DNA from 2 places in the Yersinia canariae genome. Region 1 is predicted to be linked to the other one. Evidence: predicted binding sites of a transcription regulator. Region 1 holds the regulator's gene; the other holds the start of a gene.

Region 1 (4,222 bases):
CACCATCACACAGCACTCTCTGCTTGAAAAAACCATAAGTGCCAGAGGCTGAGTTTCGGCTATAGCGTTGCAGAGATCGCGCCGCCCAACCTCCCTTCAGCCCGAGTTCACCAAAGCGCTGGATGCGGTGAGGTTCTCCACAGCGGCGATTTTGCGAAAAAATAGCATCGAGCTGAGATAAAGTCATTTTGTTCAGTGGGTTATCCTGATGAACAAAAACGACCAATGCATCTACCGCAACAGGAACAGCAAGTGGCGGATAACCATAACGTTGAGTGAATGCGGTGATTTCAGCCGCTTTCATTGGCCGACTCATCGGCCCGAGTTGAGCCGCTCCTGCCGCCAATGCCGCCGGAGCGGTAGAGGAACCTGCTGCCTGTATTTGCAAATTAACGCCGGGGTAGTGTTGATTGAAATCATCAGCCCATAAAGACATCAAATTAGCTAAGGTGTCGGAGCCGACACTGGAAAGATTACCAGACAGAGTATGAGGCTTTAGCGCCTGAACCTCAGCGACAGGCGAAACAGCTACTGGTTGCGCTATAGCGCCGTAGCCCCACCCTAGCAGGGCATACAACAGCGCCAGTTTTCCCCATCTCATCAACTTGGTGTCCATGCAGTCTTAGGATTTGACTGCATTCTCGGTTAAAACCGTCGGAACAATCAACCGATTCGGTAGGGTAAAAATAAATCTCGTCCCCAAACCGATTTCACTCATGACATCCAAACGCGCATCGTGATGGCTCAATGCATGTTTCACAATTGCCAACCCCAACCCACTGCCACCCGTTTGCCTTGAACGGGCCTTATCCACCCGATAGAAGCGCTCTGTAAGGCGCGGCACATGCTCAGGGCCAATCCCCGGCCCATTGTCACTAACCTGAAATTGTGCGCCTTGTGCAGTGCGCTGCCAGCACACCTCAATCTTGGTGCCATCTGGAGTGTGATTAACCGCGTTATAAACCAGATTAGAAACAGCACTGCGCAGTTGATCTTCATTGCCAAAGACTTTCAACTGCTCGTTAATTCGGAAAGTAATCTCATGACGCCCATTGCTCAGCGCTTGTACCTCATGCTGTAACATTTTCAGCATCCGCGGAATGTCGACCTGCTCATTCATGTCCACATTAGGCGCTGCTTCAATTCGCGACAGCGTCAATAATTGTTTAACCAGCCCATCCATTCGCTTGGTCTGTTCCTGCATCGTCCCTAGTGCTTTATCCCGTAATGGCCCAACTAATTCCTGGTCGTGCATCATTTCCAGATACCCCTGCAAGACTGTCAGAGGAGTGCGCAGCTCATGACTAACGTTGGCAAAGAAATTACGCCGAGCCCCTTCTAGCTGGCGCATTTGGGTCACATCACGAGCCACCATTAGCAATTGGCCTTCAGAATAAGGCATCACGCGGAACTCAACGTAATAACCATTATTGAGTTGCAGGGTCAATGGACGAGAAAACTCTTGCTGTTGCAGATACTGACTGAATTCAGGATAACGCAGTAAGTTAAGAATATGCTGGCCATTATCTTCCGGCCAACGGAACCCCAGCAATTGCTGAGCCAAACCATTACACCAGAAAATATTGCCATCAATTGTCGTCATAATGACTGCATCAGGTAATGATTCGGCACCGCTACGGAACCGTTTGATAAGTAGCGCTAATTCACGACGCCGACGACGATTTCGCAGTTGCATCTGGTATAAGCCGTAAAATAAAGGCTCCCAACTCCAGCGCCCAGAAGGCGGAGTCATGCTGCGGTCTAACCACAGCCAATGAGATAATTTAAGTTGGTTGTAGAAATTCCAGACCAGTGCTGCGATAACTGAAACCAATAATAACCAAGGAAGGTACCCGATAAAGGCACCTAACAATAATGCGGGCAAACAAAAAAGGGCCAGCTCTAAAGCCAGCGTTTTCCATGATAAACGTTCTAACACAACGAATTCTCCGGCACTGAAAACTCAGTAGCGCGTTGAGAAACGGTATCCGGTTCCCCGGACAGTTTGCACCATTCTGTCATGGCCATCAATTTCAAGCGCCTTACGTAGCCGACGAATATGCACGTCAACAGTGCGATCTTCTACATAAACGTTAGTGCCCCAGACATAATTAAGCAACTGTTCACGGCTGTAAACTCGCTCAGGATGGGTCATAAAGAAGTGCAATAACTTAAATTCGGTCGGCCCCATATCCAGCGCTTGCTCATTGGCCATAACCCGATGTGAGGACGGGTCCAAACTCAATCCTTGCATTTCAATGACTTCTTCAACCGCCATTGGCGATATCCGGCGCATGACGGCTTTGATGCGCGCCACCAATTCTTTGGGTGAAAAAGGCTTGGTAATATAGTCATCCGCCCCGACTTCCAAACCGCGCACTCTGTCTTCTTCCTCGCCACGGGCGGTCAACATCATCACTGGGATATCGCGGGTCAGCGCTTCACGTTTCATGTGCTTAATAAACTGAATACCTGAGCCCCCAGGTAACATCCAGTCCAATAACACTAAATCGGGGAAAGGCTCCGACAAACGCGTGACTGCACTGTCATAATCCTCGGCTTCTAACGGTTGGTAGCCATTCTGTTCCAACACAAAGCACACCATCTCACGGATTGGTGCTTCATCTTCAACTACCAGTATGCGTCTTGCCATCATCAACCCTGCCAGTAAGTTAGTGGTCACTATTTGATTTCGGATGCCATTATGCGTCACTTTTGTGACATTTTTATGAAAAACATCGCGCTCTTGTAAGCAATAAGCATAGTGATAAATTTCATGATAATTGCAAAATGCAGTGCTCAAGTTTGCGAGGCGTCTCGGAGATTTCCCTCACACCCTGCTTTTAGCCGCGACATCCGGCGGGCAGCGTTTATAATCAGCGCCATTATCTTTGAAAGACAACCTGCCATAGCGGGAGATTTATGCGCATTATTCACACCTCTGACTGGCATTTAGGCCAGCATTTCTTTACCAAAAGTCGTGCGCCTGAACATCAGGCTTTTTTACACTGGCTTATTGAACAGATTGAAGAAAATCAGGTTGATGCGCTGATTGTTGCAGGGGATATTTTTGATACTGGCTCCCCACCCAGCTATGCCCGTGAGCTGTATAACCGTTTTGTGGTCGAACTCCAGGCAACAAATTGCCAGTTGATTGTTTTGGGGGGAAATCATGATTCAGTATCAACGCTGAATGAATCTCGGGGTTTGCTTTCTTATTTGAATACCACAGTCATTTCCTGCGCCAATAACAATCTGGATCAACAAGTTATTATACTGAAAGACCATCAGGGCCAGCCAGCGGCCTTGCTTTGTGCTATTCCTTTTTTGCGACCGCGCGACTTAGTTACCAGTCAGGCCGGTGAGTCCGGTGAGCAAAAACAACTGGCATTACAAGAAGCAATTGCCGCTCACTATCAGGCGCTCTATCAGCGAGCGCTAGAGCGGCGCACGGAACTGGGGCTGCCCTTGCCTATTATCGCCACTGGGCATTTGACCACAGTCGGGGTCACCACCACAGATTCGGTACGTGATATTTATATCGGCACACTGGATGCTTTCCCGGCACAAGCTTTCCCCCCAGCAGATTATATTGCTCTGGGTCATATCCATCGCGCTCAGCAAGTTGCGAAAACCGAGCATATCCGTTATAGCGGCTCACCAATCGCTTTAAGTTTTGATGAATTGAGCAGCGAGAAAAGTGTTTATCTGGTTGAATTTGCTCAGCAAGCTTTAACATCAGTGACCCCACTCTTCATCCCACAATTTCAACCAATGAAGTTAATCAAAGGCGATTTGGCGCAAATAGAGCAACAGTTAGCCGAATTTGCTAACCATCAGGGCTTACCGGTATGGCTAGATATAGAAGTCGCAACGCAAGACTATCTCACTGATATTCAAAGACGAATCCAGGCATTGGCCGCGGAACTTCCGGTGGAAGTGGTGCTATTGCGGCGCAGTAAAGAACAGCGCAATAACAGCATTGAACGCCAGGAAAAAGAAACACTCAATGAGCTGAGTGTTACAGATGTATTTGAGCGCAGACTGGCGCAGGAAGCGGATTTAGCCGAGCCACGCCAAGAGCGCATGCGCCAAATGTTCAATCAAGTGGTGGTGGACATCACACTAGGTAAAGATGCTGCAGAGGAGCAACCTGCATGAGAATTTTAAGTCTACGCTTGAAAAATATTAATTCTCTACAGGGTGAATGGAAGATAGATTT
Region 2 (4,222 bases), 1.2 Mb from region 1:
CATCTGCCGGTAATAGGTGATTGTTGGCCCCTTTAATAATCAGAATACGATTTTGAGACGATTTATCGACAAAAATAGGTGCTACACCACTGGAAGTTCCAGCAACCGCTTTGACATGCTGAGTATCAACCCCCGCTTGTTGCAGATTTCTTATGGTGTTTTCAGCAAAAAGATCGTCACCTACGCGGGTAACCATCATCACATTTGCCCCTAATCGAGCCGCCGCGACCGCCTGATTCGCGCCTTTACCTCCACAGCCGATTTCAAAACCGGGTGCTTCTAATGTTTCCCCCACTTGTGGCATTTCATCAATGTAGGTAATCAGGTCAACCATGTTCGAGCCAATGACTGCAATATCCATTGTCCATTCCTCTGTGCTATTTTTTTATTTCTCAATGTTATTTCAATAACATTATCAGAGCTTGAATGTTATGTGTGTGACAAAGATCGCACCAATGAAAGTGAACAATACCGATTAATGGCCTTGGGGGTGAGCTGTCATAATGTTATTATTATAACAATTGGTAAGCGATCATGATGTGAATCGAGGATATTCGTAGGTGAAGGCGCAATAAACAAATAGCAGAAATGAAAAATCCCGGCCATTGCTGCACCGGGACTCTCTACAAGATAGATAGGTATTTATTTAATGGCCATTGCATCGCGCATGGTGAAGAACAGATCAGTTTGGTCGGTCAAGCCAACAACATTTGCAGCATGTGGACCATAAGCCGCTATGCGTAATTGCGTACCGGTATGCCCTTGAGAATCATCTTCAGAATTACCATAGCTGATAGCCATCACTGCGCCATCTTTGGTGGTCAATGCCTGAGTTAAACCTGGAGCTTTGGCATCAGCTTCAATAATTTGGCTGGAATGCGCATGGTCCGCAGTCACGATAACCAGCGTATTGCCGTCAGCACGGGCAAATTCCAATGCTTTTTGGACCGCTTCGTCTAAATCAACAGTCTCGCCAAACTGGCCACAAGGATTGGCTGCGTGATCTTGCTTATCAATAGAGGCCCCTTCAACTTGCAAGAAGAAACCATTTTTGTTGGTTTTTAGTAGGTCAATAGCCTTTTCTGTCATGACAGCCAAGGTAGGGATATCTTTAGTTCGCTCAGCATTGTTTTCACAAACAACTGGCGGTTTGTCCACATTGCCATGATAAGACGCTTTTGGCCCCTGCCAACGAACAGGCATGTTCCCTGGGCTGAATAGACCTAACAGCGGTTTTTGTTGGTCGGCGTGCTTGATTGCATTCAGATCATCAAGGTTTTCGACAATGACATAACCACGGGCCAGAGCCTGATCACGCAATGATTTATCTTTCCATTCACCGGCTTTAGCTAATTGACTGAATGATTTCGAACCGCCGCCTAATGTCACATCTGCGCGCCCTTCAATCATTTGCTCGGTAATGGAGCCACGGCCGCCATTCTCTAATGCGTTAGTGCTGCACTTCTCACTGGTTTCTTCCGGACCGTAACATTTGCGACCAGTAACATGGGCGAATTGTGCCGCAGGAGTCGCATCTTGCAATTCAGCTGTTGAAACGTTACCGGTGGCTTTACCCGCTTTTTTAGCCAGTTCCAATAGCGTGACGTGATCTTTACCAAACACATCCACGCCCAACGCACCATTATAGGTTTTCACACCGGATGACCAGGCGGTAGCAGAAGCCGCTGAGTCAGTCACATAGTCTGGTTTCTGTGTTTTTTTATCTAATGAATAGTGCGTGTATTGCCCTGTCAGCGGCAATGCATCAATCCCTTTAAAGAAACCACCGGCACCCATGGCATAGTTACGTGCAGAAGTAATTTCTGAGTCCCCCATCCCATCTCCAATCAGCAGAATGACATTTTTTGCTGTTGTGTTGGACAGTGAATCACGAAGGGCCTGAGTTTGATCTTCTGTCAAACGGCGAGCACCACCAAATTGGGTAATATCACCGTGGGCGCTGCGATCATATAAACCGGTGGCAGCAGCAACAGCATTGTGGGCGAATAGAGAGCTGCTTAGTATCAGGGTTGATAAGGCTATGCCGGACAAAGTGGATACGCGGTTCTGCATCAGTAGAGTTCCTTGTTGTAAAACAGTAATACAATTTGTATTGATTGGTTACAACGGATACTAGAACAGGCGAATGACGCTTTTATGACAATCGCAATTAATTATTATTTCTTATCTTTCAGTACTATTTGCCCGGACTACTGGCTATCCGCCTCAAAAACAGCGCTAAATCAGGCCACCATTGGCGCGCAGGACTTGCCCATTGATCCAACCGCCATCTTTACCGACTAAAAATGACACGGCCGCTGCGATATCTTCGGGAGTACCTAATCTTTCCAGTGGTGCCATTTTTGCCATTTTCTCAATAAGTTCTGTGGATTTACCATTAAGGAAAAGGTCTGTAGCCGTTGGTCCTGGCGCAACAGCATTAACAGTAATGTTGCGGCCACGCATCTCTTTTGCCAGGATTGCCGTCATAGTTTCAACCGCAGCTTTAGTTGCTGCATAAACAGCATATTTTTCTAACTTCAACCCCACGACGCTAGTTGAAAAATTGACGATTCGGCCGCCATTTCTAAGCCGTTTCGCAGCTTCCCGCATCCCGTTGAAACTTCCTTTTAAGTTAATTGCAATCTGGCGGTCAAAATGTTCATCATCGCTGTCAGCAACAGTACTGAGTGACATTATCCCGGCATTATTCACCAAAACATCAACCCCGCCAAAAGCTGTTTCTGCTTTAGCAAATAATTGAGCAACTGCGGCGGGATCACTAATATCGCCTTTAGCACTCAATGCATTTCCACCTGCTTGTTGAATTTTGCGTACCAATTCCTCAGCTTCATCATCAGCCCGAGAGTAATTGATAAGAACGGCATAGCCATCCCTTGCCAAACGCTCGGCTATTGCCGCGCCAATTCCCCTTGATGCACCTGTCACAATAGCGACCAGCTGAGTGGTGTTCGTCATCATATTCTCCTGAGTGTAAGTTTTGTCATCTGTTTTGGTTCGCGGGCAGCTGGCCTCCCCGCGAAGAAAGGCTAAATTGCTGACGCAGATAAGTCAGGTCGATATTTTCCGTAGCATCCACCTATCATTGCTACACTTTATTGACTTTTCTCGACGGATTGGTAGATATCGATATCAAAATAGCCGTCAGTTCTGCCGTCATTGAGGTAAACCTCATAACAAGCACCTTCTGCTGGGCGATAACCACTTTGCGGCAGATGGTGGTGATACAATTCCCCCCAAGCTTTGGCATAATCATCGTCTGTTACTCGGGCGTGGTACACCGCATATAAACCAGCGGGAATTACCTGCAACTGTAGCTGGCCACTGAGCTCGGCTGGCAAGACATAATCATCAGCGACAGATAATGACACATCTGCTCGCAGCTCCGCCGGAGGATTGGTTTCCGGATTATCCCAGTAAAGTGCTAACCAATCTTTTCCGGGAATTTGATACTGGGTATAAAGTGATGACAACTGGTCAAAACCTTGCGGGATGGTCTCGTGATAAGGCCCGACAAGTCGGATACTCACAACGTGTTGCGAGGGTTTTTCAACAATTTTAAATGTCATATCGCTACCTCAACTTAATGGTTTTCATAAAAATAAGTCACTAAAGGCTCGAATCCATACGGATACTGTACATTCATACAGTATAGCGACATTTTATGACATTTGATTAATTTTTAACCTTGATTGTGAACCGCTTCGCAAAAAATCATCTGCCTGTTCAAGTTGAAGATGGCTAAAAACAGTTATTCCATGGCGGCGCAGCAATGCCGTGGTCACGCCCTGTCCCGCACGTTGAGTGCCATTAAAATGACCATCGTAAATCCGACTGCTGCCACAAGATGGGCTACCTTCAGTGAGAATTGCTAATGTGCACTGGTGCTTTTGTGCCAACTCCAATGCCTGATAAGCCCCTTGCAGGAATTCCCGGCTAACATCATTTCCCCATTGCTCAATCACGCGCGCCTGCCCCTGCAATACCGCCTCGCCATTACCTTGCTGAATTTCAGCCGGTGGACGAGGAACGGGCATTCCGGCGGCCAGCTCAGGGCAAACCAGTACCAGCCGCCCTTCATCCTGCCAGCGCTGAATAATTTCATCATGGACTGACAGAGCACTACCGTTATAACGCACGGGTTTTCCCATCAAACAGGCACTGATCAGGATACGCGCAGGTTTGGATTCCACGAGATGAT

What was found. Region 1 encodes PhoB, which activates phosphate uptake and scavenging genes when phosphate is short. Its sites were predicted from a motif close to CTGTCATAAAACTGNCNNAT; they were not measured.
Positions count from the first base shown of each region.
Region 2: phoA (alkaline phosphatase) is a predicted target of PhoB. The motif match lies at 2,145-2,164, and genes of this name have one in related genera.

Region 1 is NZ_CP043727.1:3,500,233-3,504,454, forward strand. It holds gene F0T03_RS16205 (PstS family phosphate ABC transporter substrate-binding protein) at 1-601, opposite strand, end outside; gene phoR (phosphate regulon sensor histidine kinase PhoR) at 623-1,939, opposite strand; gene phoB (phosphate response regulator transcription factor PhoB) at 1,964-2,653, opposite strand; gene sbcD (exonuclease subunit SbcD) at 2,923-4,161, shown strand; gene F0T03_RS16225 (AAA family ATPase) at 4,158-4,222, shown strand, end outside.
Region 2 is NZ_CP043727.1:2,276,429-2,280,650, reverse strand. It holds gene rbsK (ribokinase) at 1-361, opposite strand, end outside; gene phoA (alkaline phosphatase) at 643-2,073, opposite strand; gene F0T03_RS10555 (SDR family oxidoreductase) at 2,239-2,979, opposite strand; gene sbmC (DNA gyrase inhibitor SbmC) at 3,117-3,590, opposite strand; gene F0T03_RS10545 (2-thiouracil desulfurase family protein) at 3,684-4,214, opposite strand.